Regions from separate parts of the Ruminococcus sp. AF20-12LB genome, predicted to be linked through region 4. Evidence: riboswitches for the same ligand, from Rfam matches in the RefSeq annotation. Region 4 holds a riboswitch; each other region holds the start of a gene.
What was found. A riboswitch is a leader RNA that binds a small molecule or an ion and turns the genes downstream of it on or off. The one in region 4 is predicted to bind cyclic di-GMP.

Region 1 (7,627 bases), on a different contig from region 4:
TTTTCGTCTCAGCATAGTTATCTGTTTCCAGGCGTGCATCGATGCTTATATCTGTGGTTTCCTTATTTTTCTGATAGGCAATATACTCATCTCTGGTGGCAGGTGTAAGAAACTCATAGGAAATCCCGGCATAGTCTGCAATTTTCCGGAAGTAATCCGGGATAATACCCTTCATCTCACCATTTTCATTATAAGAATATGGATAACGGGTCGGATCACACAGAACATGAATCGGGTTGTCCTTGGAATACTGTGAAATAATACTTTTTTCTTTCTCCGTATATTCCAGATTCTTAGTTTCTATGCTTTCATAATTTTTATTATAAAGTGTCGTTTTCCAGTTACCCTCAACTGCATTCATCTGGTCGATTGCATAATTAATCTCATTCAGCAATTCTGTATTACCTTTTTTAACAATGACATAGAAATCGCTACTGTCAAATTTATCCACGATACGCTCATTGTTTGTTTTTCTCAGAGAAGTGGCAGCAATAGCATCAACATTTCCGCTCAGAAGAGCTTCCTCCATCTCTGCTGTCGTATCAAAATAAAATGGATCATATGTAAATCCTTTATTGCCTGCAAAATCCGCAAACTCTTTATCTCGTGAGCTTCCGTTCAAAAGTGCCACACGCATACCGTTGTAAGTACTGTAATTGCCATCCACAATCGTGTTGTTGTCACTGCGGACGGTCAGAATCCCATTATTGGTTCCGATCGGACGTGAAAAATCAAACTTTTCTTCTCTTTCCGGTGTTTTGCGGGCAGATGTTACCATATCAATCTCGCCATCTTCAAGCATCTGCTGCATATCATCCCAGCTCTTATCATATCCGACATATTCGTAATCTACATCCCAATAACGTGCCATCAGCCGAAGAAAATCATAGCCATACCCACTGCGGTTGCCTTCTTCATCCATCACATGATAACCATCCATGGCAAAGAAACCGACTTTGACAGTTTCATGCTGCGAACTGTCCTCGGCTGCATATGCAGTCTGGGGAGAAAATATCATACACACGCATACAAAAACCAGGAACACTGCCACATATTTCTTTGCTCTCAAAATCATATTAAATCTCCTGTCTGTCTGTCTGTCTGTCTGTCTGTCTGTCTGTCTGTCTGTCTGTCTGTCTGTCTGTCTGTCTGTCAAATATATTTCTCTATACATCTCCTTGTCAACTCCCTGGTTTAATAAAATTGCACTGCCGCATCAAATCCATTTGTCACTGTTCAGTGACCTGCGGTTCGGTACCCCCCCACCAGATTTTATGCTTCTGATCGTCTTTTCCAGCACCTTCATCTCAACCGGTTTTGAAATATGTGCAGTCATACCAGCTGCCAGAGAATGCTGAATGTCCTCTGAGAATGCATTGGCAGTCATGGCAATGATCGGAATCTTCTTTGCCAGTTCATGGGAACTTCTGCGAATTGCCTTCGTCGCCTCATAGCCATTCATAACAGGCATCTGCACATCCATCAGTATCATGTCATAATCACCTGGAGCAGACTGTTCAAATGCTTTCAAAATCTCTTCGCCATTTTCACAGATAGTACATTCCGCACCTTCAATCTTTAACAGTTCTGTCAGGATCTCTGCGTTCAGCTCATTATCCTCTGCACACAGGAATCTCATTCCCTGAAGGATATTTCCATCCTGCTCATCTGTTTCTTCTTGTGCTGCCAGAGCGGCCGTTCTATCCTCTGCAATTTTCAGATCCATGAGAATCTCAAAACAGCTTCCCTGTCCCAGTTCACTTTCCACATCAATGGTACCTCCCATTGCCTCAACCAGGTTCTTAGTAATCGCCATTCCAAGTCCGGTTCCCTGTATTTTGTTTGTAAGGGAACTTTCCGCACGGGTAAACGCATCAAAAATTGTATCCTTGAAATCTGACGCCATTCCCATACCATTGTCATAGACTAAAAAGCGGTACTTTGCATAGACAGATGACTTTGTCTCACATTCTTCTACCAGAAGCTGAATTTTTCCACCCTCCTGCGTATATTTTATGGCATTAGACAGCAGATTACTGAAAATCTGCATCAAATGAACCTGATCACCATTCACCCACTCATGGTGAATATTTTCTTTTATGATTGTAAGGGTCTGCTGCTTTTCATATATTTGAGAATGAAATATAGTGTCAAGTTCCTGCATAAATTCCAAAATTGAAAAATCAGAGTACTTAAAAACCGTTTTTCCTGCCTCAATCTTGCTCATATCCAAAACATCATTAATAATTCCTAACAGATGCTGTGATGAAATATCTATTTTATCTGCATACTCTATAACCTTTGCTTTATTACCTGCATCATGTCTGATCAAAGATGTAATACCAATGATTGCATTCATAGGTGTGCGAATATCATGTGACATATTAGACAGGAAATCCGTTTTCGCCTTATTTGCATTTTCAGCTGTCTGTAAAGCCTCTGTTGCAATGTTCTTTGCCTTTTTCAGTTTTTGATTGACTACTTCCATTTCCTTCATTGTTTGTAAATGAAGTTCATTATTTCTTTTTTCATATTCTGCTTTTTGATCTGCAAGACTAAGTCTGGAAATACTGTAGAATAATCCGGCAAAAAGTAAAAGTATAGAACCTGCCATGAGTATTGTTGTAAACAGCACCGTTTTCTGGTAATCCATCAGCACATTGTCAACAACTCCCTTCGCCACAATGCATACCAAAATGGTGTTGTTGCTTTCTATCGGGCAATACCCCAGATAATAGGGGTTCTGTTTTCCCAAAAGTGCAACTCCGGATTCTCTGTTATCAAACTTCTTTTTGAACAAATCAGCTTCCTCTTCTGTAACAGCCTGTTCCCCTTTTAAATGTTTTAACAAAGAATAATTACGCAGGTATTTATCACCACTCTGGTTCGTATACGTAATATTTCCGTCATGATCCAACATGAACAAATATGCATTCCCATCATAACCTTTCAGTTTTAACATGGAATCCAGTTTCGAATGATCATACACAGTTCCAATTGCCGTATAAGTTTCCCCATCGATCGTATATTCCTGACATGGGATCGCAACCAGATAACCGTCTTTTTTCTTCTGATCATAATCAAGACGCACCAGTTTTCCAATATTGTATCCATTCTTTAAGTCCAGCAGAAGTTTACTTGGCATATCAATCCGCATTTTTGTTCCACCTGCTGATATTGCCTGACCATTCTCCTGAATGAATATAAGGGTACTTTCCGATTCTTTTTCCCATGCCTCAAAGAAACTTTTGTTCACATCCGTTTCAAGAGACAGCTCCCTCTCATGAAGTAAAAATTCCTCAACCAACTGCAGCTGGCTGTAGTATCCACTCACCTGAAGATCATAGGTCTGCTGTATCTGTTCAACAACAGCTCCCATACTGCTTTTTCCGTTTTCGCTGATATACTTCTTAGACTTACTTATCAGATACTTGATACAACCTAAGCTTAAAAGAATAATAAGTAGTATAAGCAACAGCCTTGTTATTTTTTTTCTTTTATTTACCGTTTGTTCTATCTCCACTTTTACTGTTCAACCTCTATATAGTCTTCCGGTGCTGACGGCTGCTGTCCTTTTGACATTGCTTCGATCCATGCACTTGATAATGTTGTCTCTTTAAGCTGCTCAATCTCACATTTCGAATTTATTTTTTTCAATACAGACATTGTGGTGTCTGTAAGAAGAATAGAGTATTCCTTTTCTTTGTCTATTTTCTTATCGTTAACTGTTAAGTCCTTTAACGAAAATCCACTTTCCTCTTGATTGACGATCATTTTCATACCGGATGCAATTGGTAATTCGTATTTATTGGTTACGTAAAAATTCTCATCCGCATCGGCGAGATAATTTTCCACGAGTTCACAAACCTGTTTACCATTGATTTTTGCAACATATAATGCTGTATCTGAACTCTTCGCTGTCATCATGCCAACCCGGCTGCTGGTGCATTCTCCTTTGTACATAGAGGAAGTGAAATAATAATATGGTGCCAGCGCCAGCTGTGCATCATTTTCTTCTCTGATCGTAGTTAAAATGGAAGATGCTGCATCACGGCCATTTCTATCGTTCAGTGAAATGGAATATTCATTTTCAAAATTCACCGTTGCTTTTTCTTCTGGATCTTTACGATTTATTGCACTGCGAAAAGTATCATAAGCCTGTGTTTCATCCATTTCTCCTGACAGTAATCCGTGAACAGCCTCAAGACTTGCATCAAATGATTTTTGAGCGGAATACCGGATATAAACAGCATTATTATTAATTTCCTCTTCCAGTCCAGGCACATCCTGCATCATGGTTGGAACATCTGTATTCAATGAAATAACACCGCTTCCATCCGCAATCAGCTTTTGCCCCTCTTCTGAAATCATACAATCCAGCACATCCAGTGCAGTATCCAGTTTCTCCCGGTCTTTTTCCAGGTTTTTGTTAAATGCAATGTTTAAGGACGGAGTCATGTACACATAGGATTCATCCGATGTCTGTGAAAAGTAAGGAATACGGATCAGATCCGCATCCATCTGTTTCTGCAGCTGCTGCATAACCGTCGGATGTCCATGAAACATTGCTGATTTTCCCTCGACAAACATCTGGGTTCCTGTATTGATGTCAATATTGATATCTTCTTTACCAAAGTGCGAGTCCTTAAGAAACTGACTGGTTTCTGAAAAAATACGTTTCCATAATGTATCATCAAACTTTACTTCATCCGCTGCAGTCTCTGCACCGTTTCGCCATTCAATACCATCCAGGCTTGTAAACTCACCGATTGCCGCTGCCTGGATGATTTCATTATTAGACCAGTCTTCACCAATATCCATGGAATACGGTTTTATGCCATTATCATAAAACTGCTGACAGGCCTGTACATATTCCTCATAATTTTCTGGAATCTTTACGCCATACTGATCAAACAGTGTTTTGTTGGCAATGATCGTCTGCGGAATACCACAGATTGGCAGCCACTGGATTTCATCCTCCGCATTCTTATAATATTGCACCGCATAAGAATAGTACTTGGAAACAACATCATAAGAAGCAAAATCCATAAGATAAGGCTGTAAGTCCTGTGCATCTGTTCCAGAGAATCGACGTACTGTTATGATATCCGGTAATTCATCATGTTCTTTAAAATAACTGTATAAATCAGTATCATTGTTACCAATAATAAATTCAATATCCTGATCTGGGAACTGTTCATGGATATAGGGTGCAATATTTTTCATCAAACGATTTTCCCATAGATAAACGGTAAGATGATCATCATTTTTAGATACCTCTTTCTTTGACTGTCCACATCCAGACAAGACAGCAGTTGCTACAAGTACACCTGACACCACTGCTGTCAGACAACTTTTTACCTTTTTCATACTTTTATTTTCCTTATTCTTTCCTGATAAAATCATTATTGTTACGTCTATGAAATAACATCGTTAAAAAAGCACTGTCAGACAGACAGTGCACCTCATTTCATGCAACTGGCTGCCATTTTACAGGCCCTGTAGCTTTGCGTCCCAGACTTTCATCTGGTTTGCCGATTTCCTTATTATAGCTTTAATCTTATGCCCAAAATTGATTTTATTATACTTTAACGTTCAATTATACACAAGAAAAATTTACCGTTTTAGCACCCGAAAAACAAAAAAGAACAGCCGATACATATACTCGAACTGTTCTTCTACTTTTGAAGTCAATGAAGCATTGACATTACTGTTTCCTGCCCATTTGTATTCAGATCATTCCATATCCTTAAAACTTCCTCCCGCTCTTCTGTCAGATCTTCCATATACTTCTGATACTCTTCATTACCTTTTCCTTGCTGATAACTGATCCAACTTTCATCTGTCAATTTCATTTCATTCTGCATTTTTAACAAATGTAGCAAGAATTCTCCCACCTCTTCAGGTGGTGAGATGAATTGCACATCTGGGCATATCTGCTCAAAAAATCCCTATAGTACAAAAGAAACACTTGTTCTCCATCCCCTGATGTAGTATACTAAAAAAGAACAATTAGTTCATAAATACATATCAGTCGATAAAAGAAAATGAATGATAAATATAATGGAATTAGACAATAATTCCCATTCAGTATTTCTACTATACTATCACCTGGTGATGGTTATAAAATACAGAAGGTGAGAAGAATGAACCGCGCCGTAAAAATAAGGATCTATCCAAATAAAGAGCAGAAAGTCCAGATAGAGAAAACAATCGGCTGCAGCCGCTTTATCTATAACCAGATGCTCGCGGACAAGATCAGCTATTACCAGAAAGAAAAAAAGATGCTCCGGAACACACCGGCCGGATATAAGAAGGAATATCCCTGGCTGAAGGAGGTAGACTCCCTTGCCCTGGCGAATGTGCAGCTGCATCTGGAAAGTGCGTTCCGGAAGTTCTTCCGGGAACCATCCTGCGGATTTCCACGTTATAAATCAAAGAAGCATACAAGAAATTCGTATACGACCAATGCAGTAAACGGGAATATCCTTTTGCAGGATAGCCATCTGAAGCTTCCGAAGATGGCTGCCATAAAGATAAAACTCCACCGGCAGATTCCGTCAGACTGGAAGCTGAGATCCGTAACTGTGAGCCGTGAGCCATCCGGGAAATATTTTGCAAGTCTTTTGTTCTGCTGTGAGAACCAAACCGTGGAAAAAAGACCGGCAGAGAGATTTCTTGGGATCGATTTTGCCATGCAGGGAATGTGTGTATTTTCTACAGGAGAAAGAGCTGGGTATCCTATGTTTTACAGAAAAGCAGAGAAAAAACTTGCAAGGGAACAGAGAAAGCTCTCCCACTGTGAAAAAGGAAGCCGGAACTATCAGAAACAGAAGAAACGGGTAGCTTTATGTCATGAAAAGATAAAGAACCAGAGAAAAGATTTCCAGCATAAGCTCAGCAGGGAGCTTGCTGAAAGATATGATGCAGTATGCGTGGAAGATCTGAACCTGAAGGGAATGTCCGGAGGCCTGCATCTTGGGAAAGGCGTGCAGGATAACGGGTACGGGCAGTTTCTGTCCATGCTTGGATACAAGCTGGAAGAGCGCGGAAAACATCTTATAAAAGTAGACCGTTATTTTGCATCCAGCAAGATCTGCAGTGTATGCGGACATAAGAAAAAGGAACTAGCATTGTCGGATAGAATGTATGTCTGTGAATGTGGAAACAGGATGGACCGGGATGTGAATGCAGCAGTCAACATCCGGGAAGAAGGAAAAAGGATCTATAAAGAATGTGCCTGACGGCACAAGAAAAAAATCCGTAACCGGATAAACATAAAAAACAAAACCGCAGGACACGCGGGGATAGCCTGTTTTAGCTTTGCCCTAAAGGGCAATCGAGCAGGAAGCCCCCACTTCAAAATCGTAAGATTTAAGTGGTGGGAGCATGTCACTTTGATATGAAAAATGAGCAGTAATACTGCTGATGCTACCTGTCCAATTACAGTTGCGTAGGCTGCGCCTTTCACTCCCATTTCCGGGCAAGGTCCAATACCGTAGATCATGATCGGATCAAGGATGATATTTACAACCGCTCCAACCACCTGACCAATTGTGGAATAAAGAGAACGGCCTGTTGCCTGGAGTAACTTTTCAAATAGAGAAAAGAAAATAATACCAAAAGA
Region 2 (7,627 bases), on a different contig from region 4:
ATCAGGTGAACTGGAAGAAATCCTGGAGGAAAAAGAGCTGGAAGAAGAACTGCGCAGGGAAATCCTGGAATTTTATTTTATAGTGCGTGATTTTTTAAATGTTTCAGAACTGGTAGATGAAAATTATGTGGTGTATACCGAAAACCACGTGGAAGAAGGATTTCGCCTGAGATTGTTCTGTGTGAACCCGGCAGAAAATCTGAGAGAATACCTGAAAAAAGGGAGAAGTGCTATTTTCTTTTCAGCTACAATGTTTCCAATGCTCTATTACCGGGAGCTTTTGACAACAGATCGTGATGCATATGGGATTTATGTGCAGTCTCCTTTCCCAAAAGAAAACCGCAGGATTCTTATCGGCAGCGATGTAAGCAGCCGGTATACCCGGAGAAATCGTGCAGAATACCGGAAGATCGCCGGATATATTGCCAGGTGTGTCTGGCAGAGGCCGGGAAATTATATGGTGTTTTTTCCGTCGTATCGTCTTATGGAAGACGTACTGCAGGTTTATGAGGAAGAATTTTCCGTAGACTGGGTGCGCTGCGTGTGTCAGACACCGGATATGACAGAAAAGGAACGGGAAGGATTTTTGGAGGAATTTCAGGAACGGGAAGGTACCCTGGTAGGGTTCTGTGTCCTTGGAGGGATTTTTTCCGAGGGTGTTGATCTGACAGGGGAAAGTCTGATCGGGGCAGTGATCGTAGGAACCGGACTTCCCCAGATCGGCAGTCAGCGTGAGATCCTGAAAGAGTATTACGATAAAAAGAATCACTGTGGTTTTGATTATGCATATCGCTATCCGGGTATGAACAAGGTGCTTCAGGCCGCCGGGCGCGTGATCCGCACAAAAGAGGATAAAGGCGTGATATTGCTTCTGGATGACCGCTTCTGGGACCGGGATTACCAGGAAATCTTTCCCCGGGAATGGCAGGACCGTACAGGCTGCAGGCTGGATACGGTAGAAGGCGCAGTGGAGACATTCTGGAAGAGGTTTACTTGACAGAACGGAGAAATCCGATATACTTATAGAGTCTTTATCTGGAAAATCACCGGAGGAATGCGTGGATGCCGGATCAGGACAGGAAACTGTAAAACAGGATCATAAGAAAAGTGAAAGAAGTATATGAGACGAAAAAAAATATATAAAGTATTGGCATTTTGTCTGAGCACAGTGATGCTCGCACAGCCGGTTTTTGCGACAACAGTGCAGCAGACGGCACAGGGAAGCCTTGGTTCTGTTACGGAGGAGTCCCAGATACTTCCAATTCCCGGTGAAAGCGGGAAATATATTCTGAAAAGCAATGGCTTTTACTGCCTGAATGAAGATGGAACCAAAGAAAATACTCCGGCAGTGTATTATTTTGATCATTTTGAGATCGACGGAACGGTTTTTGATGGATATTATTATCACGACGAAAGCGGTAAGTTTACAGCGGGAAACTCGCATATGGTCCAGATCACCGATCTGAAGGCGCCGGCAAAAGACGGCAGCGGTGCGGAAGTTTCTTTTGACGGCTGTTATATGGTAAACAATCTGGGAAAACTCAGCGCCTCTCCACAGGTACGTTATATGGATAATCTGGTGGTGGACAAAACAACGTACAACGGGCTGTATTATTTTGATGAATATGGAAAAATGGTTACGGATCCGGGTATCCATTATCTGGAAATGAATGCTGCAGGACAGATGTTTGACGGATATTATTATTTTGGCGGAGAAAACGGCGTTCTGCTCCAGGAAGAGGGAGAGACTCCGGAGGGATTTTCCGTTGATGCATCCGGAAAAGTCGAGACTAAAGATCTGGGAATGGATGGCCTTGAGAAACGGCTTGCGGATCTTCTTGGAACCTATGAGGGTACATGGAGCGTTTATGTAAAGGATCTGACCAGTGGTCAGGAGTTTGAACAGAACAGCCAGTCGCTGTACTCAGCCAGTCTGATCAAAGTGTTTGTCATGGCCCAGACCTATGCCAACATGGATACAGTCCTTCAGAGCGAAGCGGCAAAAATGAAAAAAGATGTTACAGATCCGTCCGTATCCACAAAGGTCAATGATCTTCTCTGGAATATGATCACAGTCAGTGACAATGAATCCTTTAATGAGCTGGTACGTCTGCAGACAGCATCGGGTGTTTTTAAGGACGGAGCGCAGGCTGTAAATGGATTTCTTGCGGAACAGAAATTTGCAGATACTTCCGTTCAGCACATCTTAAGCCCGTCCTCTTCAAAGGACGTCGGCCTCGGCGGCAGGAACACCACTTCCGTAAAAGACTGCGCAGAGCTTCTTTTCCGGATCTATAAAGGAGAATGTGTATCGAAAGAAGCTTCGGAGGCTATGCGTAATCTGCTTCTGAACCAGCAGGTTACTACTAAGATCCCCAGCGGGATATCTGCGTCCGTGGAAATTGCAAATAAGACTGGAGAAACGGATACGGACCAGCATGATATCGCCATTGTATATGGAGAAAAGACTACATATATCCTCTGTGTGATGTCAGAAGACTGTAAACCTGGGGACGCAGTTTCGCATATCCGGGATATTTCCGGTATTGTTTATAATTATCTGAATATGGACCTTGACCAGGGGTGATCTGTGAGTTAGAATAAAAAACAGCTGAGTAAGATCCTGATGGATATTTCCGACAGAGAAGTATCCGAAATGTTCATGAAAGGAGAATTCTATTATGAAGACAGTACATACAGACAAAGCACCTGCAGCAATCGGACCATACTCCCAGGCTATCATCCATGGAGATACGCTTTACACATCCGGTCAGATCCCGGTGAATCCGGCAACTGGAGAGGTAGTTGGAACAACCATCGAGGAGCAGGCTGACCGTGTTATGAAGAATCTCGGAGCAGTTCTGGAAGCTGCCGGTTCCAGCTATGAGAATGCAGTCAAGACAGTATGCTTCCTTGCAGATATGAACGATTTTGCGGCATTTAATGAAGTATATGCCAAATATTTCGTAAACAAACCTGCACGTTCCTGTGTTGCAGTCAAGACACTGCCAAAGAACGTTCTCTGCGAGGTAGAAGTGATCGCAGCAATCTGATGATTTGATAAAAAATCCCTGTTGTCTGATTTCAGTCAGACAGCGGGGATTTTTTTCGTGGGGATAAAGTATTTTTCTCTGTTCTGGAGTGCACTCCTTTTTTGTTTTCAGGTGTTGAAACGGTAATATTTTTCTTGTGTACAGTAGAGCGCTATAGTATAATAAGACCAGTTTTTTGGTATACGTGTAAAAGCTATAATAAGGATGATCGGCAAACCAGATGAAAATCTGGGACGCAAAGCTACAGGGCCTGTAAAATGGCAGCCAGTTGCATGAAATGACGTGCACTGTCTGTGAGACGGTGCTTTTTTATGGTGTTATTCGGTTATGAACAAGCAGCGAAGCGGATTGCGAATATCCGCTGTGATCGAAAGTCATTCTTATGGACATTATGATGCCGGTAATGAATGGTTATGAAGTTGCAAAGACAATACCGATCATTGCAATGACAGCAAATGCATTCACGGAGGACAGAATAAGAGCAAAAAAAGCAGGGATGGATGAACATATTGTTAAGCCTGTTGATCTGGGATTACTGATAAAAGTAATTCATAAATTGGTGGAATGTAATTGATGTAGCAATGATAAATAAGCAGTGAAACATAATAGGAGGACAAAATTATGACAATACAGGAATGCTATGAAGCTATCGGAGGAAATTATGAAGATGTTTTAGGACGCCTTCGAAGCGAAGCACTGATTCGGAAATTTACATTAAAGTTCCTTGAGGATCAGAGTTACCCGCAGTTAAAACTGGCATTGAAGAATAGAAATTATGAAGATGCTTTCCGCAGTGCACACACATTGAAAGGGGTTTGTCAGAATCTTTCTTTTGACCGTCTGTATGAGGTTAGTAATGAGTTAACAGAACTTTTGAGAGATAGAACCGGAGCGCAGCCGGGGATATCGGAGGCAATGGAAAAAGTAACAGAAGTATATGAAATGATGATTGAAGAAATAAAGAAGGGACTGTCGAATTAAGTGATGCGACACGACTTTCTGTTTTTGACCGGGTGTCCGGAATATCATAAAACCCACATGGATAAAGGAAATAAAAAATATGGATAAAAGACAAAAGATCCTGATCGTAGACGATTCAGAATTTAACAGGGATATGTTGAAGGAGATTCTCAGAGAAACTTATAATTACCTGGAAGCTGAAAATGGAAATCAGGCAATTCAGATTATGGGAGAAAATCCGGGAATCGATCTGATGCTTTTAGATATCAATATGCCACAGATGAATGGTTTTGAAGTTCTGAAATGGATGAACCAAAGTCGGTGTATAGATGAAACTCCGGTAATCATGATATCTTCTGAAGATGCTGTTGATACGATGCGTAAGGCATATGAGCTGGGAATCACGGATTATATCACACGACCGTTTGATTCTGTGATTGTAAAGAAAAGAGTTCAGAATACCCTTGGACTCTATATGAAGCAAAAGCATCTGATCAATGTGGTTTATGATCAGGTTTACGAAAAAGAAGAAAATAATAATATTATGATCCGGATTCTGAGTAATGTATTGGGATCACGTAACAGTGAGAGCAGAGAACACATCCTGCATATTAAAACAGCAACGGAAATGATGCTGAGACAACTGGTAAAAATAACAGATGCTTATCCTATGACAGAGGCAGATATTTCTTTGATCACAACAGCATCTTCTCTTCATGATATTGGTAAGATCCGTATTTCGGAAGAAATTCTGAACAAACCCGGCAGACTTACCGATGAAGAATTCAAGATTATGAAAACTCATAGTGAGCTTGGTGCAGATATGATCCGGGATATGCATTTCCCAAAAGACAATTCATTGGTACGTGCTTCATGGGAAATCTGCAGATGGCATCATGAAAGATGGGATGGAAAAGGCTATCCGGATGGCCTGAAAGGAGAAGAAATACCAATCTCCGCACAGGTGGTGTCGATTGTCGATGTTTATGACGCACTTACAAGTGAAAGATGTTATAAGAAAGCATTTGATCATGACACAGCGATTCAAATGATCCTGGATGGGCAATGTGGACAATTTAACCCCATCCTCCTTATGTGTCTGAAAGAACTGAGTCTTCAGCTTTCAAAAATGATTGATAAAGAGATGGATGATACTAGCTATTACCATGAAGTACAGAGACTTTCAAATGAGATACTCAGCGACAGATCTTTACCGAATCATAATTATTCACAGAATGTTGTCAGGGTCATGAAGGAAAAACTCGATTTCTTCAAATCGAACAGTGGCATGAATTCAATTGAGTACAATACAATTTCAGGTCAGCTGACTATATTAAACGGAAAGCAGCAGATATTATGTCAGAGAAATAATCCGAATTTCAATCTGTTCAAAGAATTCGGAGTAAATGAAGAAGATGTTCATCATATTCAGGCTTTATTACATCAGACATCTGTACAAAATAAAGAAATCTCTGTGCAGATAAAAGCAACGGTGGAGAATGTCCGCCAAATGTATAAACTGAAGTTGCATACATTGTGGTCGCCTTTAAAGAAGGATGGATATATCGGGGTCGTTGGATATTTTAATATTGTAAAATAGAAAAATGCAAAGGAGGCTCAGAAGGAGGATCCCAATGAAAAAGAAAAAATGGAACAAAGTTTTGCCGGTGTTCCTGGTGATGGTGGCAGTTATATCACTTTTGTCAGGCTGTGGCGGGAAGAGCGCGGAAAAAGAAGATGCAGATACGATCACGGTGTATTTGTGGAGCACAAACCTGTATGAAAAATATGCACCATATATCCAGGAACAGCTCCCGGATATCAATGTTGAATTTGTAGTAGGGAATAATGATCTGGATTTCTACAAGTTCCTTAAGGAAAACGATGGATTGCCGGATATTATAACCTGCTGTCGTTTTTCACTGCATGATGCAAATCCTCTGAAAGACAGTTTGATGGATCTTTCCACAACAAATGCGGCAGGGGCTGTCTATGATACATACCTCAGCAATTTTATGAATGAGGATGGAAGCGTAAACTGGCTTCCCGTGTGTGCGGATGCACATGGTTTTGTAGTGAACAAAGACCTTTTTGAAAAATATGATATCCCTCTTCCGACAGATTACGAAAGCTTTGTCTCTGCCTGCCAGGAATTTGACAAAGCGGGGATTTGCGGGTTTACGGCAGATTATTATTATGATTATACCTGTATGGAGATGTTGCAGGGGCTGTCTGCATCAGAGTTGTCTTCTGTGGCCGGACGTAAGTGGCGTACTACCTACAGTGGCCCGGATAATACAGAGAGAGAAGGTCTGGACAGTTCCGTCTGGCCGGGGGCTTTTGAACGTATGAAACAGTTCATCCAGGATACAGGGCTTAGCCAGGATGATCTGAACATGACTTATGATGATATAGTTGAGATGTATCAAAGTAACAGGCTTGCCATGTACTTTGGCAGCTCTGCCGGTGTAAAAATGTTTCAGGATCAGGGCATAAACACAACGTTTCTTCCATTCTTTCAAGAAAACGGTGAAAAGTGGATTATGACTACACCATATTTCCAGGTGGCTTTAAACCGCAATCTGACACAGGATGAGACACGTCGAAAGAAAGCAATGAAGGTACTGAACACAATGCTTTCAGAGGATGCGCAGAACCGGATCATTAGTGATGGACAGGATCTGTTAAGCTACAGTCAGGATGTGGATACCCATCTTACGGAATATATGAAAGATGTGAAACCTGTGATAGAGGAAAACCACATGTATATCCGTATTGCGTCAAATGACTTTTTCTCTGTTTCCAAGGATGTGGTTTCTAAGATGATCTCAGGAGAATATGATGCAGAGCAGGCTTATCAGTCATTTAATTCCCAGCTTCTTGAAAAAAAATCCACTTCTGAGAATATTGTGCTGGATTCAAAGAAAACTTATTCCAATCGCTTCCATACCGGTGGAGGCAATGAAGCCTATTCTGTTATGGCTAACACCCTGCGCGGCATCTATGGGACGGATGTACTGATCGCAACCGGAAACAGCTTTACCGGAAATGTGCTGAAAGCCGGTTATACAGAAAAAATGGCAGGTGATATGATCATGCCAAATGGTCTGGCAGCTTACAGCAGCAAGATGAGCGGTGCTGAACTGAAAGAGATAGTTAAAAACTTTGTAGAAGGCTATGAGGGAGGCTTTAATCCGTTTAACCGTGGCTCTCTGCCGGTGGTCAGTGGCATTTCTGTGGAAATCAAGGAAACAGAAGATGGTTACTCATTGAGCAAAGTTACAACGGGCGGAAAACAAATTCAGGATGAGGATACTTTCACGGTAACCTGTCTTGCGACACCAAAATACATGGAGGCTTATCCGGCAGATGAGAATATTGTGTTTGATGGAGGAGATACCACTGTGAAAGATACCTGGACAGGATATGTTTCAGATCGTGATGCCATTCTTGCAGAACCTGAAGATTATATGACTCTGAGGTGAGAAGAATGGATATTAAGAATCATAATACAGATAGAAAGAAGCCTGTCAGGAGAAAACAATTAAAGGCAGCTGTCTTTATAGCTGTTTTGGTGGGAATTGCTTTGATGGTTTTCCAATATTTTGGATTTG
Region 3 (7,627 bases), on a different contig from region 4:
AAAGAACAGGAAAAAATGTGTATGAGATTCCAGAAAGATATAAGGCAAAGTTTAAATCTGGTACTGTGTTAAATCGTGCTTGCGAAGCGTATGGAGATTACCTCAAAGAAGAAGCAAATAATCAAGATGATGAATACGAAGAAGGAGAAGAAGAATGAGATGTAAAGATTGTAAATATGTAAAATGTTACGCTGTTAATAAGAGAATGTATTATTGTGACCATGAAAATAGAAAAGATTTCATAGGTAAGCTGGATGAAGATGTTCTACCAGAAACAAGTCCAAAGTGGTGTCCAATGACTGACAGGACAACTACTGCTGTTGAAAATATTACTGATGGGAAAGGATTAGAGAAATAATGGAATTAAACAATACAGAAATGAAAATGCAATATATTCTTAATGAGAATAAAAATCTGGCAGAGATACCACTAACAGATATGATACCTGTAGAATATCCAATTAAATATAAATTAATCAGTGCGTTTGAAGTATTTGTAAGAATACCGCAGACAGAAAACTATTGGATTTCTAATTACGGAAGATGCGTAAATAACCACAGAAACCCAAATAAGAATAAATTTTATGAGCACAAACAGGGGCAATGCCATTATACTGTTTATGAGATAGAACGAATAGAAGAAAAAGTTAGAGGGAAAAAGACTGGGAAAACGATAATTGAAACTTGGAAGAGAGAAACTAGCCCTGAAGAATTAGTAGCAAGAAGTTTTCTGAAACCGTATAAATTCAGACATAAGATATGGCATAAAAGTGGTGACTTTACAAATAACTGGTATAAGGATCTGATTTATGTTTCCGAATCTGATTTTAGAAATCTGAAAGCAGGTAAGATTACATGGCAGGAATTAGGCTATGAGCAGGAATATATTGAGTATGTCAACAATGCCAAAAGTCAAGCTATGTCTGCATATGGGTCAATTTCCAGTCGATGTAAAGGAGAAGATAACAGTAGCAGTGCACACAAGTGTTATGATGATGTTGAAATGTGTCAAGAATGGAAAGATGATCCGCAGTTATTTGTCAAAAGATACTTGGAATTATATTATGAAGTACCAGGCGAATCAATGGCTGTAGACAAGGATTTATTTGGTAATGGTAGTAAGGTGTATTCTCCAGAGACAATTTGTATTCTGCCACAAGGATTAAATACATTGCTTGCTAACAGCAAAAAGCATTATAAGGATGGAGAAACCCCAGATAATGTACTTCCTCTTGGTGTAAGATATAATGGTAAAGTCAATAAATATTACGGACAGATTACTTATTTTGGCACAGAAGATATAATTGATTTACCATATCGGAACACAATAGATGAAGCTTTTGCAGATTATAAGAAGTTCAAGGAATGTGATATTGCAGTCACAGTGTCGAAATATAGAGACAAAATACCAGAATACATATATGAGAAACTGCTTACGGTGCGAGTAGAGCCATATTGAGATAATTATAGGCATATCAGGGAAAATAATCCTTGGTATGCCTATTTTTTTACATTTTCATAGCGAGGAAATAGAATTTATGTCGTATAGAATATAAGGATTATAATGGCTGATCGTCATCGGATGGGACATATACACAAATATCCTGTATCTGACAATTAAGGATACGGCATAAATCATTAACAGTACGCATGGAAATATCCTTATTGTGTTTTAGACGGTGCATGGTACTATGTGATAGGTGATGTTTATTTGTCAGTGTATACCAATTTTCATTTGAATTCTTGAGCGTTTCCCAGAAGGGAGAGTAATCAATCATTAGTTATCCTTCTTTTTTCTTGATAGAATAACCATAAAATATCTTTTTACTCTTGAATATCTTCGCAATGACGAATATAATGGAGCATATAAGAAATTGTGAAAAAAGTGTGAAATAGAATACGGCAAACCCAGAGAAATCTGGCGGCGCAAAACTATAGGGTCTAAGCAGATGTATGACAGCCAGTTGCAATTTGGATGATTAAGGCATTGCTTTACGATGGAGCAGTGTTTTTTTATATTGGGGAGGGATTTATATGCTTATAACTACAGGGTACAATTTTGAGGGGTATGATATTGTTGAATAGATAGTTATTGCAATTATAAGTGACATTTATAATACTAGGGAGTATATGTATACTATTCCATATTTGAGGTAATCTTATGATGAGAATAAAATGTCCGCATTGCGGAAGAAAAGAATCAATGCAAGATAAATCAGGGTATTATAGATGCCCGTATTGTGGTAAAAACATTGATTATAACGGTAATCCTATTATTGAACCAACAGCATATGAGCAAAGAGTAATGATATGTCCTTCTTGTGGATTTATTGCTCTTAGTGATGGATATGATCCTGATAATCCACAAATGAAATGCCGAAAATGCGGAAGGGATATGGTTAATACAAAAATGACAGGCTATACTTATGGCGAAGCGTGTGTAGCTTGCCGTCAAAAAGAAATAGACCAAAAACTTCGTGAATCATTTGTTACTAATAATCCTGATTTTAATTCTGAAAAATACAATGAGAATATACAAGATGAAAAAGAAAAAGAATTAAATCGAATGATCGAAACAGGAAAAACTATCGAGCAAGAAAAGGTGGAATACGATCAAAAACAACAAGAAATTGCGTCAAACAGAAATATCCCAAAATGTCCTACATGTGGAAGTACTAATATAGAGAAAATATCAACTGCATCTAAAATTACTGGTGGATTTTTATTTGGAATATTTAGCAATAACATAAGAAAAACATTTCACTGTAAAAACTGCGGATACAAATGGTAGATTTGATCCAATTGTCTACGATTTTCAATACTCATTGTTGAATATATGCGCCAATATGATTTTTCATATTCGGTAGAAGAATTATTTACTTAATCAGAAAAAAGTTCCTGTTGTTGTTTTAACTCTAACATTTTTCTTTTAATTTTTATATATTCTTCTTTAGGTTTATGATGTTTTGAAATTGGATATACTAACCAGTCAAACATAGATTTGCATTTTTTATTTTAAACACCTACTTTCTATTTGGAGGTTGAAACAAAAATGATGGAAAAGAATAAAAAATTAAAATGTTCTAAATGCGGGAAAAAAGGATTATATTTTAATGAAGAAGACAATATTTATTGGTGTGTGATGTGTGGAGCGAATACAAACTCTGACGGTACTCCATATATAGCACCTCCACGACAATATTACATTTGTCCTAGATGTGGTAAGGGTTGGAACTATGCAGAAAATAATCAACATATCTGTAAGAACTGTCATTATGAACCTATGATTAAAACTGAGTTTTCAGATGAAGATTATGAAAATGCAAGTACTTCATCTCCAAAAGCATTTAGACAATTTAAAATAAATTTACGTGAAAAATATACAATCAACAGTGACGTATTCGATTCTGATTTATATAATACATTAATAGCAGAAGAATATAAAGCATCTAAAAAACTTAAAAAAATGGAAAAAGAAAAACGAAAGAATTTTGAAGCTAATAAAAACAAACTTCATTGCCCTACATGTAATTCTACAAACATTAGAAAAATTCCTACAGGTAAAAAGATAAGTGGAGGATTGATGTTTGGTTTATTTAGTAATAATGTCAGAAAAACTTTTGAATGCTTAAATTGTGGGTACAAGTGGTAATTACAAAAGGAGTGATATTATGGATATAAAAGATAGATGTCCACATTGTAAAAATAGAAAGACATTAAGCTGGACAGAAATATATGGAGAAAATGTAATGAGGTGTAGTTACTGCGGACATATGTACAATTCCAATGGAACGGAGCATTTTTTACCACAAGTATTTTATTATATGTGTCCTAAATGTGGAAATGATGAAACTTATTCAGTTAACGAAACTCCAATATGTAAAAATTGTGGATGTGAACATTTAATAAATACGAATTTTACATTAGATGAATATATGAAAATTGGAACAGGAGATAAAAATAAATTTCGTGAATTTAAAACTCATTTACGAGAAAGGTATGTCGTTGATAGTCCAGAATTTGATTCCAAATTATATCAAGAAGTTTTAGACAGAGAATTTAAATCATTTATGTTAAGTTCTTCATCTAATTCTCAAGATTATGAAGAACCAAAAGTTAGATGTCCGAAATGTGGCTCAACTTCAATTGGATCTACCACAAGAGGATATTCTTTATTTACTGGCTTTTTAGGTTCAGGAACGCCTATGAATGTATGCCAAAAATGCGGTTATAAATGGAAACCGTAAATATGATAATTATAATTTCAAAATCCTAAATATAAATCAAGTATGCAAATAGATTGAACAGATTACCCTTTTTATTATAAGTAGAAGAGGATAAATGAGATGATTAATGCAAATACAAAAATAAAGAAAATTTCTGATATAGAACAAAAAACAATAACTCAGAAATACTTTAAATTATGGTATGAAGAATATAAAGATTTTGTAAATGTTAAAGATTTACCAGATATAAAAATAGAGCCATTTATAGATACTGAAAGTCCACGATGTTATATAGATCCTAAAAAGTATAAAATTGTACATGCGAATCAGTTAAACTATTATGTTTTGGGAGAAAAATCAACAAAATCAATAGCATTTCATGAATTTACACATGTGTATGACCATTACTTATTAAAGAAAAACAGTATAGTAGATAAGGAAAATTATGCGTTGATATATCATGAATATCATGCAACAATACTTGAAATGATGTGTGCATTACAATTTAGAAATATTACGGAAAATCCAGAAATAAATATTTATACATCTAAAGTATATCTGGAAAGGGAACATAAAAATTTAAAGCAGTACTTACTGGATGAAAAAAAGAATAAAATAGAACTATTTGAAACACTTTTAAAAGAGCCATTAACGATTACATCTTGGGTTGAAGTTGCCCGTTTTATTGCGTATACATTGGGACGCATAGAATTTTTACGAACATATTGTAGAGATGCATTAGAAGTTTTCGATATTCAAAATTATTTGCAAGAAAATTTGGGGGTACAATTATAAAATTGCAATCTTTATTGTATCTTGCAAAACCATGTGATATGCAAGCTCATCAAATAATCACCAATGTAATGTGTGAGGCGGTATATCCATATATGGAAAAGTGATATAATAGCAGCAGACGTTCGGAACATTCAAATTTTACCTGTATCGTGAAAATTGAACACATCCACCCCATACAGTCACAAGCCCTTTTCTCTGAAATGTAAACCACCGGGGTATACCGTTTCTGTATCCTATTATCATCCAGACCATCAGAACGGATACCAGGACAGCATGACACAACTAGAAAACAGCTGTGTATACAATCTACAATCCATATTCTGATTCGTTGACTGTTAGAATACAATAAGCCCGTAACGTTCTGATCTGCATATCAGACAACACAGAGAAATCAGAGCGTCCCATATAGCTTATGAGAATGGACACAAGGCGGCAGACAGAGACAACGGCGGCTTACAGACAGGACATATACAGCAGTCCAGAATAAACAAATTATAACCAAAAAATAAAGGCTAGGAGAATCACAACGGATTCTCTTAGCCTATTTTTTTACGCTTCACCAATGATGAAATTAACTGCTTTTTCTGCCTTGCTGCTTGCTGATACTATAAACTTGTTGTCGTTCCTGAGAACCTTCAACCAACTCTGGATATATGCTGCACTGTTTCTAAATGTCTTAGGCGTTTCAATTCCTAACAGATTCATAAGGGATGCGCTTCCGATCTCTGCAACCAACTCTTCCTTGCTGTAAGTCTCTGATCCGAAAGCTGCAACTGCTCCGGTCTGTAATCTGTTTAATCTGTTATTGTGTCCGGTGCTGTGTGTCAGTTCATGAAATGTTGTGCTGTAATATTCGTTGATGTTCTTGTACTGCTGTTTCATTGGGACCACAACTCTGTCAAATGACGGGCTGTAATATGCCTGATTGCTTGCACACTCTTCAAAATCAATGTTTTCTCTTTTCACATAATCAGCTATTACTCTGTCCGCTTCTTCGATCGGTTTCACCTCTTCAAAAGGTTTCGCTAATGGCTTAACACCTTCAACCTGTGAAATATGAAATACGTTGTAATATCTCAGCATTGGGATCTTCCTGATCTCTTTCTCTCCGGTGTCTTTGTCTGTCTCTTCTTTTTCTAATATCTTCCAGAAAACAACGATTTCAGATTTCTCACCTTTACGAACATGTCCGCCAAGATCAGCCCACTGTTTAAATGTTGCATACTCACCGGAATGTTGGAGGAGCATCTGATTTAATAAGCTATATGGTCTCTTGCTGATCCGGTTAAATGCTCCTGATCTCACGCCAGTCCACGGCTTTTCCCACGGGATATTACCTTTTTCCAGTTCTGCAATAATTCTTGCTGTTACCATTTCATATACATTTGATTTTGCCATTTGCCTTACCTCCGTGTGATTTATTATGAGGTAAGTATACACCTAAAATAAGTGTATGTATATTGACAAAATAGATATAATATGAACTTGATTTTGGTGCATATTATACATATGAAACAAGTGTATATATTCTAATGTCTATTCAACAGCATCTTCTATATATTCAAGTATATCACCTGGTTGACAATGTAAAAGGTTACATAATGTATTTAAAGTTTCTTTGCTTGCAATTTCACCAGTTCGAATTTTTTGTATTTGTGCTTCACCAATGATCTTATCTTTTCTTAATTTATATGTTGTATAACCCTTAGTTTTTAATTCTTCTAATATATCTATTTTGTATTTCAGCATAAAAAATCCCTCCTATTTTGAATTGTAACATCTTTCTTTGTGGTTTACAAGTGAGATTTAATAAACACTTATAACAGGTGTATAATATACACAAAAAACAAGTGCATATTTTGTGCCATTTGTCAATGGACATACACTTAAAATAGGTGTATTATAATCTCAACAACAAAACAACAGCAACACACAAGCAACCGGATAGCCGAAAGCTTCCAATACTTGAATCCATATACCTGTGAGATCAGCAATAGGGCGTGTCAATAGTCAGGAAGATGATTCAAGGGTTGCAACATAAGAGATCAATTCACAGGAGGATAAAACATATGTGTAGAACAATGAACGAACTCGAGAAGGTTGTAGCTGATTACAGAGGACTGAAGGCTATGAAAGAACAGCTTGAAGAAGAATTAAAAGCTGTGGAGCGTGAGATCATCGGCTATCTTGATTCCAATGAGAAGCTTTCCGAAACTGGTAACGACTTCACAGTAAAGATTTCTACCTGTGAACGCCGTACAGTTGATGCCAAACGACTTGAGGCGGATCTTGGCAGCCTTGCAGAGTATCAGAGAGTTAGCCAGTACCGCAGATTATATGTTAAATAAGAAGCTGATCCTTCCGGTGGGGGTTAACCGGAGAAAGGTGGGAACATGGTGTTAAACATCTTTAAGCACAAGAACAAACCGGATCACAATAAACAGTCTGCTGAGATCAGAATGATTCAGAATGATATACAGACAGTTGCAGAGAAGTATGAGGCAACTCGGCAGCAGTTACTGAAGAATCTGGAACTGATTAACACGATTTTATAAATCCTATCTCTTCCGGTAGGTAGTCAGACCGGAGAAAGGTGAAAAGATGAGA
Region 4 (7,627 bases):
GAGATGGCTTGCAATACATTTCCCGGAATATCTGGGATTATACACACGATTTGATGCAATAAGCGGCCTGGCAGTGCTTGAAAAAGCACCATTGCCAAAAGATGTGATCGCGCTTGGAGTAAATGGGATCCGAAAGATCTGGCATGATAAAAAGATGCGTGGCAGAGGAGTTACTGAAGATAGGGCAAAGACCCTGGTTGAAGCTGCGCACAACAGTGTTGGACTTGACGGAGGGATTGGAACAAAAAGTGAATTATATATGCTGCTTGAAGAGCATCGCTTATGGACTTCGCAGTTAGAATCCGTCAATAAAGTACTTGAGGAAATGATCCTAAAAGTACCACATGTGGAGAAGTTACTCGCCATTAAAGGAGTAGGGAGCATCACAATAGCAGGATTCATAGCTGAGGTAGGTGATATCAGACGCTTTGATTCACCGAAACAGATCCAGAAGTATGCAGGACTGGAACTGGTAGAAAACAGTTCAGGAAAGCATAAAGGAAGGACGAGGATCAGCAAACGCGGGAGAAGGAAACTCAGAAAGATCCTGTATCAGGTAAGGGTACCGCTGCTTGCAAGGAACAAGGAGTTCCGTGAAATCTATGATTACTATGTAACCCGTGTAAAGAATCCGCTGAAACGAAGGCAGGCAATGGTTGCCGTCAGCTGTAAGTTGATCCGAGTGTTTTATGCGGTATTAACGAAAGGTGTGGAGTATGACAGATTTAAAATGATGTCAGATATCCACCGAAAAAGCGACATAATAGCTGCCTGAGCAAAAAGTACTGTAAACAGGAAAGCGTCCGCCATCAATGGTGCTGTGAAACAGGAATGCAAAATATATAAGACAAAGTAGAGCCAGTAGCTGCATTGACATTTTCTATAGGGCAACGACCCTGCTAAAGGAGCATGAGCAGCACCCAACTATGGATAAGCAGAACGAAGGGATTTAGGATCCGTCAGAGGATGGTGATCCTGGTAGACATGAGAGGTTAGTTACTGTAGGTGGATTTAGGAAACAGGAAGGCCTTCATAAGAAGAAATAAAGACGTTTTATTTCTTGTACCTAAAATCATCAGAAATGGACTCCATGAAGTCACTTCATATCCAGAAAACTCTATTTTGGAGATATATGTAACTTATTAACTGTTCAGCAAAGTCAGTAAAATCAAGGATTTTTGTTGAACATGCACTAAAAAGAATAGAGAGGTTCTCACCCACTGCTTATTGCTTTTCGCAACCTCCACAGGGGAGTTACTTGATTCGGTTAAAATATATGTAAATTTTCCACCAAAATATTATTGACGTAAGAAAAACCACATGGTATTTTATTTTTGGAAAAAATGAAAATTATTTTAAAGGCAAACCTGTTGAAAGGCAGGGTCGCAAAGCCAGAAGGGACTAAAGTCAGAAAGCTTGACCATGTCAGCCGGTTGCCACTGTTTCCATATCATCATAATATATGGAAAAGATGTTTGAACAGAAGAGATTCCGATACCTTTTATACTATATAGATGTGTGATTTTAAAGAATATAGTAGGGACACTGGCAGATTTTGGCAGATGTCCTTTTTGTATGCAAAAATGGGTAACAAAACTAGCAGGGACAGGTTTTCTGTATACAGATAAAAGCAGGATGAAGAAGGCATAAGACGGAGAGAGGACTTTTATAAAATGAAAAATTATGAAGACAAAATATATTCCTTAGGTGAGACTGTAACGGGGCAGACACAGGCCATGTCACAGGCCGTACAGAAAACACTGGAAAATAATGGCGGGGTAGGTATAATGACAGGATCTTATGACCAAAACCTGTCTATTTTGTCTGTGGATAATCTGCTGTTGCATAGTACAGGATATACATTCGATACTTTCATGGAACAGACAAAAGGCTCATTGAGAAACTTCTTTTATGACGAGGAAGATATACTGGAGCGAGACCGTTTTTTGCAGCTTCACGGAACAGGGGAAGCACAGATCCTTGCAGCAGACGGTACAGTGAATAATGTACGGCTTTGTAAAGAGGATGCGACAGATGAGGCGGGCAGACAGATCTGGGTTATGTCCGTACAGGTCAACTGGGATCATATAAATTTGGCACTGCTCAATGAGGCTATCTGTTCCGGCTTCTGGTATTTTGACTGTGACGAAAACAGTGAGATTGTGAATGCAAACTGGAGTCATGAATTTCGAAAAATGCTTGGCTATCATGACACCCTGGACTTTCCGAATAAACTGGAATCCTGGTCAGATCTTCTGCATCCACAGGATAAAGAAAGAGTAATGGTGCAGCTTCAGGCGGCAATTAAGGATAAGACGAACCAGATAAAATACCAGGTAGAGTATCGTATGAGAATGAAGGATAATCAATACCAGTGGTTTCGGGCATCGGCAGAAGTAATACGCCGTCTGGATGGTTCTGCCAGCAGGATTGCCGGGATTTTTATTAACATTGATGGGGAGAAAAAAGAAATCATGCAGGCACAAAAATCTGCTGCTTTCCACCGGGCTTTTACGAAAGCAGATTTGTGCGAGTATTATGTGAATCTGGAAGCGAATACTTTTGATACCTTTAAGGTTGAACCGTCCCTGATGACCGTCTTTGAACAGAGTCATACGTGGGATGAATTGATCCGGCATTTTGTGGATTCCTATGTTGTGGAGACAGATAAGAAGGCGGTATCCTCTTTTTACGACCGTGGTTATATTGCAGAAAGGCTGAAGGGGCTGGAAACCGAATTGGCTTTAGAGTGCCGTATCACTCTGAATGGAGAAGAACGATGGGTCCGCAATGTGGTCATACGTGGCGAAATAGAGGATTCAGAATATGCCATGATCTTTCTGCGTGATATCACAGAGACAAAGGTAGAGAGCGCACGGCATCTGCAGATGGCAGCAGATAATGCTTCCATGGAGCAGCTGATCCAGAGCATAGTGCGTCTGGTTGACCGCTTTGTTGTCTGTGATCTGGAAAATGACAGATATGAATTCTACAATCTGAATGGACAGATGATATATAAACCTCTGGGATTTTATCATGATTTTCAGATGCAGGTTCTTGAAAAATATAAGACACTGGAACCATTGGAAGCTATAGATATCCTGATAGCCCCGGATAATATTCGGAAAAAACTGAAAAGTGAAAATGATATTTATAAGTTTGAGTATTGCAGCCTGGATGAAAAGACTTATAAAATCGCTTCTTATATTCCCTTGGAATGGAAGAATGGAAAGCTGGAAAAGGTATTGCTGGCATCCATGGATGTGACACAGGAGAAGAAAGCAGAGATTGAATCCCGTCAGGCACTGAAAGAGGCTTACCGGTCCGCAGAAAATGCAAATCGTGCGAAAACAGAATTCCTTTCCAATATGTCCCATGATATCCGGACACCAATGAATGCGATTGTGGGTCTGACAGCAATCGCAGGAGCAAATGTTGAGAGCCAGGACAGAGTCATTGAATGCCTCGGCAAGATCACAGAATCAAGCCGCCATCTGCTGGGGCTGATCAATGAAGTATTGGATATGGCACGCATTGAAAGTGGAAAAATGACACTGGCACAGGAAGATTTCAATCTGTCAGAGCTGGTAGATAATCTTATTACACTTACGAAACCGGTGCTTGATGAACATAAACATAATTTTGATATACACATCAATCATATTGAACATGAGGCTGTCTGTGGTGACAGCTTGAGGATTCAGCAGGTATTTGTGAATCTGATGAGTAATGCGATCAAGTATACACCGGATGGCGGGAATATTATTTTTTCCATAGAGGAAAAGCCAAATGGATTTTCAGAACTTGGATGCTATGAATTTACGATTGAGGATAATGGGATCGGTATGTCACCGGAATTCCAGAAAATCATGTTTGAGCCGTTCAGCCGCGCGGATGACCACCGGACAACCAGAGTCCAGGGAACTGGTCTGGGAATGGCAATCAGCAGAAATATTGTGAACCTGATGAATGGCACTATTAAAGTGGACAGTACCTTGCACAAGGGAACTAAAATCACAGTAACAATTTATCTGGAGCTTCAGGAAAAAGAAAAAGAACAGGACAGAGATCTGATGAATCTGCCGGTCCTGGTTGTGGATGATGATAGGACATGCTGTGAAAGTACAGTTGCAACATTAAAGGAAATCGGTATTATGGGTGAATGGGTTCTCTCTGGCAGGGAAGCAGTTGAGCGCTGTTATGCACGGCATGAGTTGAAAGATGATTACTTTGCTGTTATTTTAGACTGGAAGATGCCGGAGATGGATGGTATAGAAACTGCCAGACAGATCCGGAAACGGATAGGAAAAGAGCTCCCCATCATTGTACTGACATCCTATGAATTCAGCGAAATTGAAGAAGAAGCAAAGGCTGCAGGTGTAGATGCTTTTATTGCAAAACCGCTGTTCCGTTCCAGGCTGACGGCAACACTGCGGCAGTTTACTTCAGGAAGAAAAGAAAAAACAGCAAGAAATTATCTGGAGAAGCTGTCAGAATCAGACTACACGGGAAAAAGGATTCTGCTGGTTGAGGATAATGAGTTGAACAGAGAAATTGCTGGTGAAATTTTGCAGATGACAGGTGCAAAAGTGGAAACGGCAGAAAATGGGAAAATTGCAGTTGAAAAAGTGGAAGCTTCTCCGGAAGGATTGTATGATCTTGTTTTTATGGATATCCAAATGCCTGTCATGAATGGTTATGAGGCAACTGCAGCAATCAGGAGCCTTCCGGGTGAAAAGGGAAAACTGCCTATTGTTGCCATGACTGCCAATGCTTTTGCAGAAGATGTACAGCTGGCCAAAAATACAGGCATGAATGGACATATCGCGAAACCGCTGGATATGAATAAGCTGAATGATGTTCTGGAAAGCTGGCTGTAACTGATTTTCATGTGATCACAAAGTATATTACTAGGAACAGAGCAAACAGACAGAAAATTTTGAATCAGAATGAAGGATTTACAGTGAGTACTTCGTATGATTCCAGAAATAGCAGTTACAAGCGCCAATATACAGTAAAAGATGGAAAATTGCATATTCAGGAAGTATGCCAAATATCATAAAACACTGCACTTTGATCAAATCAATTAATTCCCCTGAAACATACCATGTTCCTTATATAGAAGTCGTAAGCTGTAAATTCCAAAACGATGCAAATTTGGGTGGCACTGCAATGTTTTCTGACATATGCAGGATAGTAGATTGACTGGGAGAAAAAGAAAATTGCTTAACAGCTTTTCAGATCAGGTGATGCTGTATAAATCCTCAAATACTCCTTGCAATAAAAAAATACAGCAATTATAATATAAATGCAAAAGCCGGATGCGGAGGCTGACTTCTGAAAACAAAGAAAGGAAATATAAAAATGGCGAAAATTTTAATCAGTCCGTCCAAATATTTACAGGGCGCGGGAGAAATGAAGAATCTTGGAACTTATGCTGCAAAGAGCGGAAAAAAAGCGTTGGTTCTGATCAGTAAAGGCGGATATAAAAGAATTGGTAAAACGATCGAAGAGAGCTTTGCTGAGAGTTCCTGTGAGGTGGTTTTTGATTATTTTAACGGAGAATGCTGCAACAGTGAGATCGATCGTCTGGTAAAGATCGTAAAAGATGAGCAGTGTGATCTTACCATTGGTATTGGTGGAGGAAAGATCTTTGATACAGCGAAGGCAGTTGCATATTATGCGGGAACACCGGTATTTATTTGTCCGACGATCGCATCTACAGATGCCCCTTGCAGTGCTTTGTCTGTTATTTATACAGAAGAAGGAGTTTTTGAAAAATATCTGTTTCTTCCGGCAAATCCGAATCTTGTTCTGATGGATACAGATATCATCGCCAAATCACCGGTTCGTCTTACTGTGGCTGGTATGGGAGATGCACTGGCAACATATTTTGAGGCAAGGGCATGCAAGAGAAGCGGAGCGACTTCCTGCGCGGGAGGTAAGACAACAGAGGCTGCCATGGCACTGGCTGAACTTTGCTTTAATACCTTGATGGATGAGGGTGTAAAAGCTAAGATAGCTCTGGAAGCAGGAGTATGCACACCGGCAGTTGAGAAAGTGATTGAGGCTAATACACTTCTTTCTGGAATTGGTTTTGAAAGTGCAGGACTTGCAGGTGCACATGCGATCCATAACGGATTTACTGTACTGGAAGAATGCCATCATATGTATCATGGAGAAAAAGTCGCATTCGGAACCATCACACAGCTGGTACTGGAGAATATTCCCCAGGAAGATCTGGAAGAGATCATCTTATGGTGCATTGAAGTAGGACTTCCTGTTACTCTGGCAGAGCTTGGAGCTGGGAAGGTAACTGATGAGCAGCTTATGGAAGTTGCTAGAACTGCATGTGCGGAGAATGATACACTTCACAACATGCCATTTGAAGTTACACCGGAAACTGTATTTGCAGCAATTAAAGCGGCAGATGCATATGGAAAATATTACCTGGACGAGGAATAAATAGATAAAAAGTAACTAGCTGATATAAATAAAATTGCAATCTGCAGAAACAAGAGTTATTAATTATTGTTATCCTGCAGGTTGCTTTTTTTTATGTATGGCTGTAATATAACAGAAAGATCAGTAAATATCGGAACAGAAAACATACGGAGGAATATCTGTGGCAAAAAAACGAAAACCCAAAATGGAGCTGCGATATTATAAGATGCCGGAGGGGAGTCCCATCCTTGCATTGCTCGGACAGAAGTGGGTCCAGAATTATGGGAACGATATCGATTATCTCCATTTTCATAATTATCTGGAAATCGGGTTCTGCTATGAAGGACAGGGATTTATGATACTGGGAGAGGATAAGGTACAGTTTCATGACCGGATATTTTCGGTGATCCCAGCCAATTATCCACATACCACAAACAGTGATATTGGAACTATCAGCCGCTGGGAGTATCTTTTTATTGATGTAGAAGGATTCCTGGATAAATTTATTAATAATTCAGTAAAAAGAGAAAAAATCGTTCAGCGGATCAACTCCAGATCGCTTTTTCTGAATGAAAAAGAAAACCGATCCATGGCAGGTAAGATCCTTAAGATTCTGGATATCATGCGGTATGGAGAGGAATTTTATCTGGAAGAAGCTAAGGGAGTTTTGGCATCGCTTCTTGTGGAAATCGCAAGGATAAACCGGGATTCAGGCGAAGAACGTTACAGCGAAGGCAGAGGGAAAGTCATGGATATGATCTCCAGGTCCCAGGATTATATTTCTGATCATTACATGGAGGATATTCGTATTGACGAACTGGCAGAATACTGTCATATCAGTGAAACTCATTTGCGCCGGATATTTACGACTTACATGAAGATGAGCCCGCTGGAATATATCAATACGATCCGTATTCAGGCGGCCTGTGATTATCTGAAAAAAACAGATCAGCCAATTGCAGATATAGCACATAAGTGTGGTTTTACCACCAATTCCACATTTAACCGGAATTTTCGCCAGGTTACGGGAATGACACCTCTGGAGTGGAGAAAACGTCCGGAGAACTATGAACAGCAGCTTCTTAAGTTTGACATCCATTCAGAGGAAGGCTGGTAAAACAACAAAACCAGATCTGTGGATCTGACACGACAGAATAGAAATATCAGACTGTATGCGGAGCAG

Region 1: linked by a shared signal. The riboswitch ahead of DWX61_RS09260 (ABC transporter substrate-binding protein) and the one ahead of DWX61_RS06740 (hybrid sensor histidine kinase/response regulator) in region 4 are both predicted to bind cyclic di-GMP.
Region 2: linked by a shared signal. The riboswitch ahead of DWX61_RS16280 (response regulator) and the one ahead of DWX61_RS06740 (hybrid sensor histidine kinase/response regulator) in region 4 are both predicted to bind cyclic di-GMP.
Region 3: linked by a shared signal. The riboswitch ahead of DWX61_RS12160 (primosomal protein N') and the one ahead of DWX61_RS06740 (hybrid sensor histidine kinase/response regulator) in region 4 are both predicted to bind cyclic di-GMP.

The regions. Positions count from the first base shown of each region.
Region 1 is NZ_QUGH01000006.1:32,418-40,044, forward strand. It holds gene DWX61_RS09245 (transporter substrate-binding domain-containing protein) at 1-1,174, opposite strand, end outside; gene DWX61_RS09255 (ATP-binding protein) at 1,217-3,379, opposite strand; gene DWX61_RS09260 (ABC transporter substrate-binding protein) at 3,526-5,370, opposite strand; cyclic di-GMP riboswitch class I at 5,471-5,546, opposite strand; gene DWX61_RS18945 (hypothetical protein) at 5,691-5,855, opposite strand; partial or broken gene DWX61_RS09265 (IS200/IS605 family transposase) at 6,064-6,138, shown strand; gene DWX61_RS09270 (RNA-guided endonuclease TnpB family protein) at 6,147-7,244, shown strand; gene DWX61_RS09275 (MATE family efflux transporter) at 7,226-7,627, opposite strand, start outside.
Region 2 is NZ_QUGH01000016.1:26,922-34,548, forward strand. It holds gene DWX61_RS16265 (ATP-dependent DNA helicase) at 1-997, shown strand, start outside; gene DWX61_RS16270 (serine hydrolase) at 1,121-2,587, shown strand; gene DWX61_RS16275 (RidA family protein) at 2,682-3,053, shown strand; cyclic di-GMP riboswitch class I at 3,254-3,329, shown strand; gene DWX61_RS16280 (response regulator) at 3,436-3,627, shown strand; gene DWX61_RS16285 (Hpt domain-containing protein) at 3,675-4,034, shown strand; gene DWX61_RS16290 (response regulator) at 4,114-5,613, shown strand; gene DWX61_RS16295 (ABC transporter substrate-binding protein) at 5,648-7,498, shown strand; gene DWX61_RS16300 (response regulator) at 7,504-7,627, shown strand, end outside.
Region 3 is NZ_QUGH01000009.1:79,650-87,276, reverse strand. It holds gene DWX61_RS12180 (HU family DNA-binding protein) at 1-158, shown strand, start outside; gene DWX61_RS12175 (hypothetical protein) at 155-358, shown strand; gene DWX61_RS12170 (hypothetical protein) at 358-1,458, shown strand; gene DWX61_RS12165 (helix-turn-helix domain-containing protein) at 1,559-1,777, opposite strand; cyclic di-GMP riboswitch class I at 1,891-1,971, shown strand; gene DWX61_RS12160 (primosomal protein N') at 2,161-2,790, shown strand; gene DWX61_RS12155 (hypothetical protein) at 3,052-3,651, shown strand; gene DWX61_RS18795 (hypothetical protein) at 3,671-4,246, shown strand; gene DWX61_RS12150 (hypothetical protein) at 4,346-5,020, shown strand; gene DWX61_RS12145 (ArdC family protein) at 5,570-6,418, opposite strand; gene DWX61_RS12140 (helix-turn-helix domain-containing protein) at 6,557-6,769, opposite strand; gene DWX61_RS12135 (hypothetical protein) at 7,090-7,368, shown strand; gene DWX61_RS18975 (hypothetical protein) at 7,414-7,575, shown strand; gene DWX61_RS12130 (hypothetical protein) at 7,622-7,627, shown strand, end outside.
Region 4 is NZ_QUGH01000004.1:133,962-141,588, forward strand. It holds gene DWX61_RS06735 (IS110 family RNA-guided transposase) at 1-775, shown strand, start outside; cyclic di-GMP riboswitch class I at 1,351-1,441, shown strand; gene DWX61_RS06740 (hybrid sensor histidine kinase/response regulator) at 1,674-4,880, shown strand; gene DWX61_RS06745 (glycerol dehydrogenase) at 5,365-6,465, shown strand; gene DWX61_RS19205 (helix-turn-helix domain-containing protein) at 6,626-7,561, shown strand.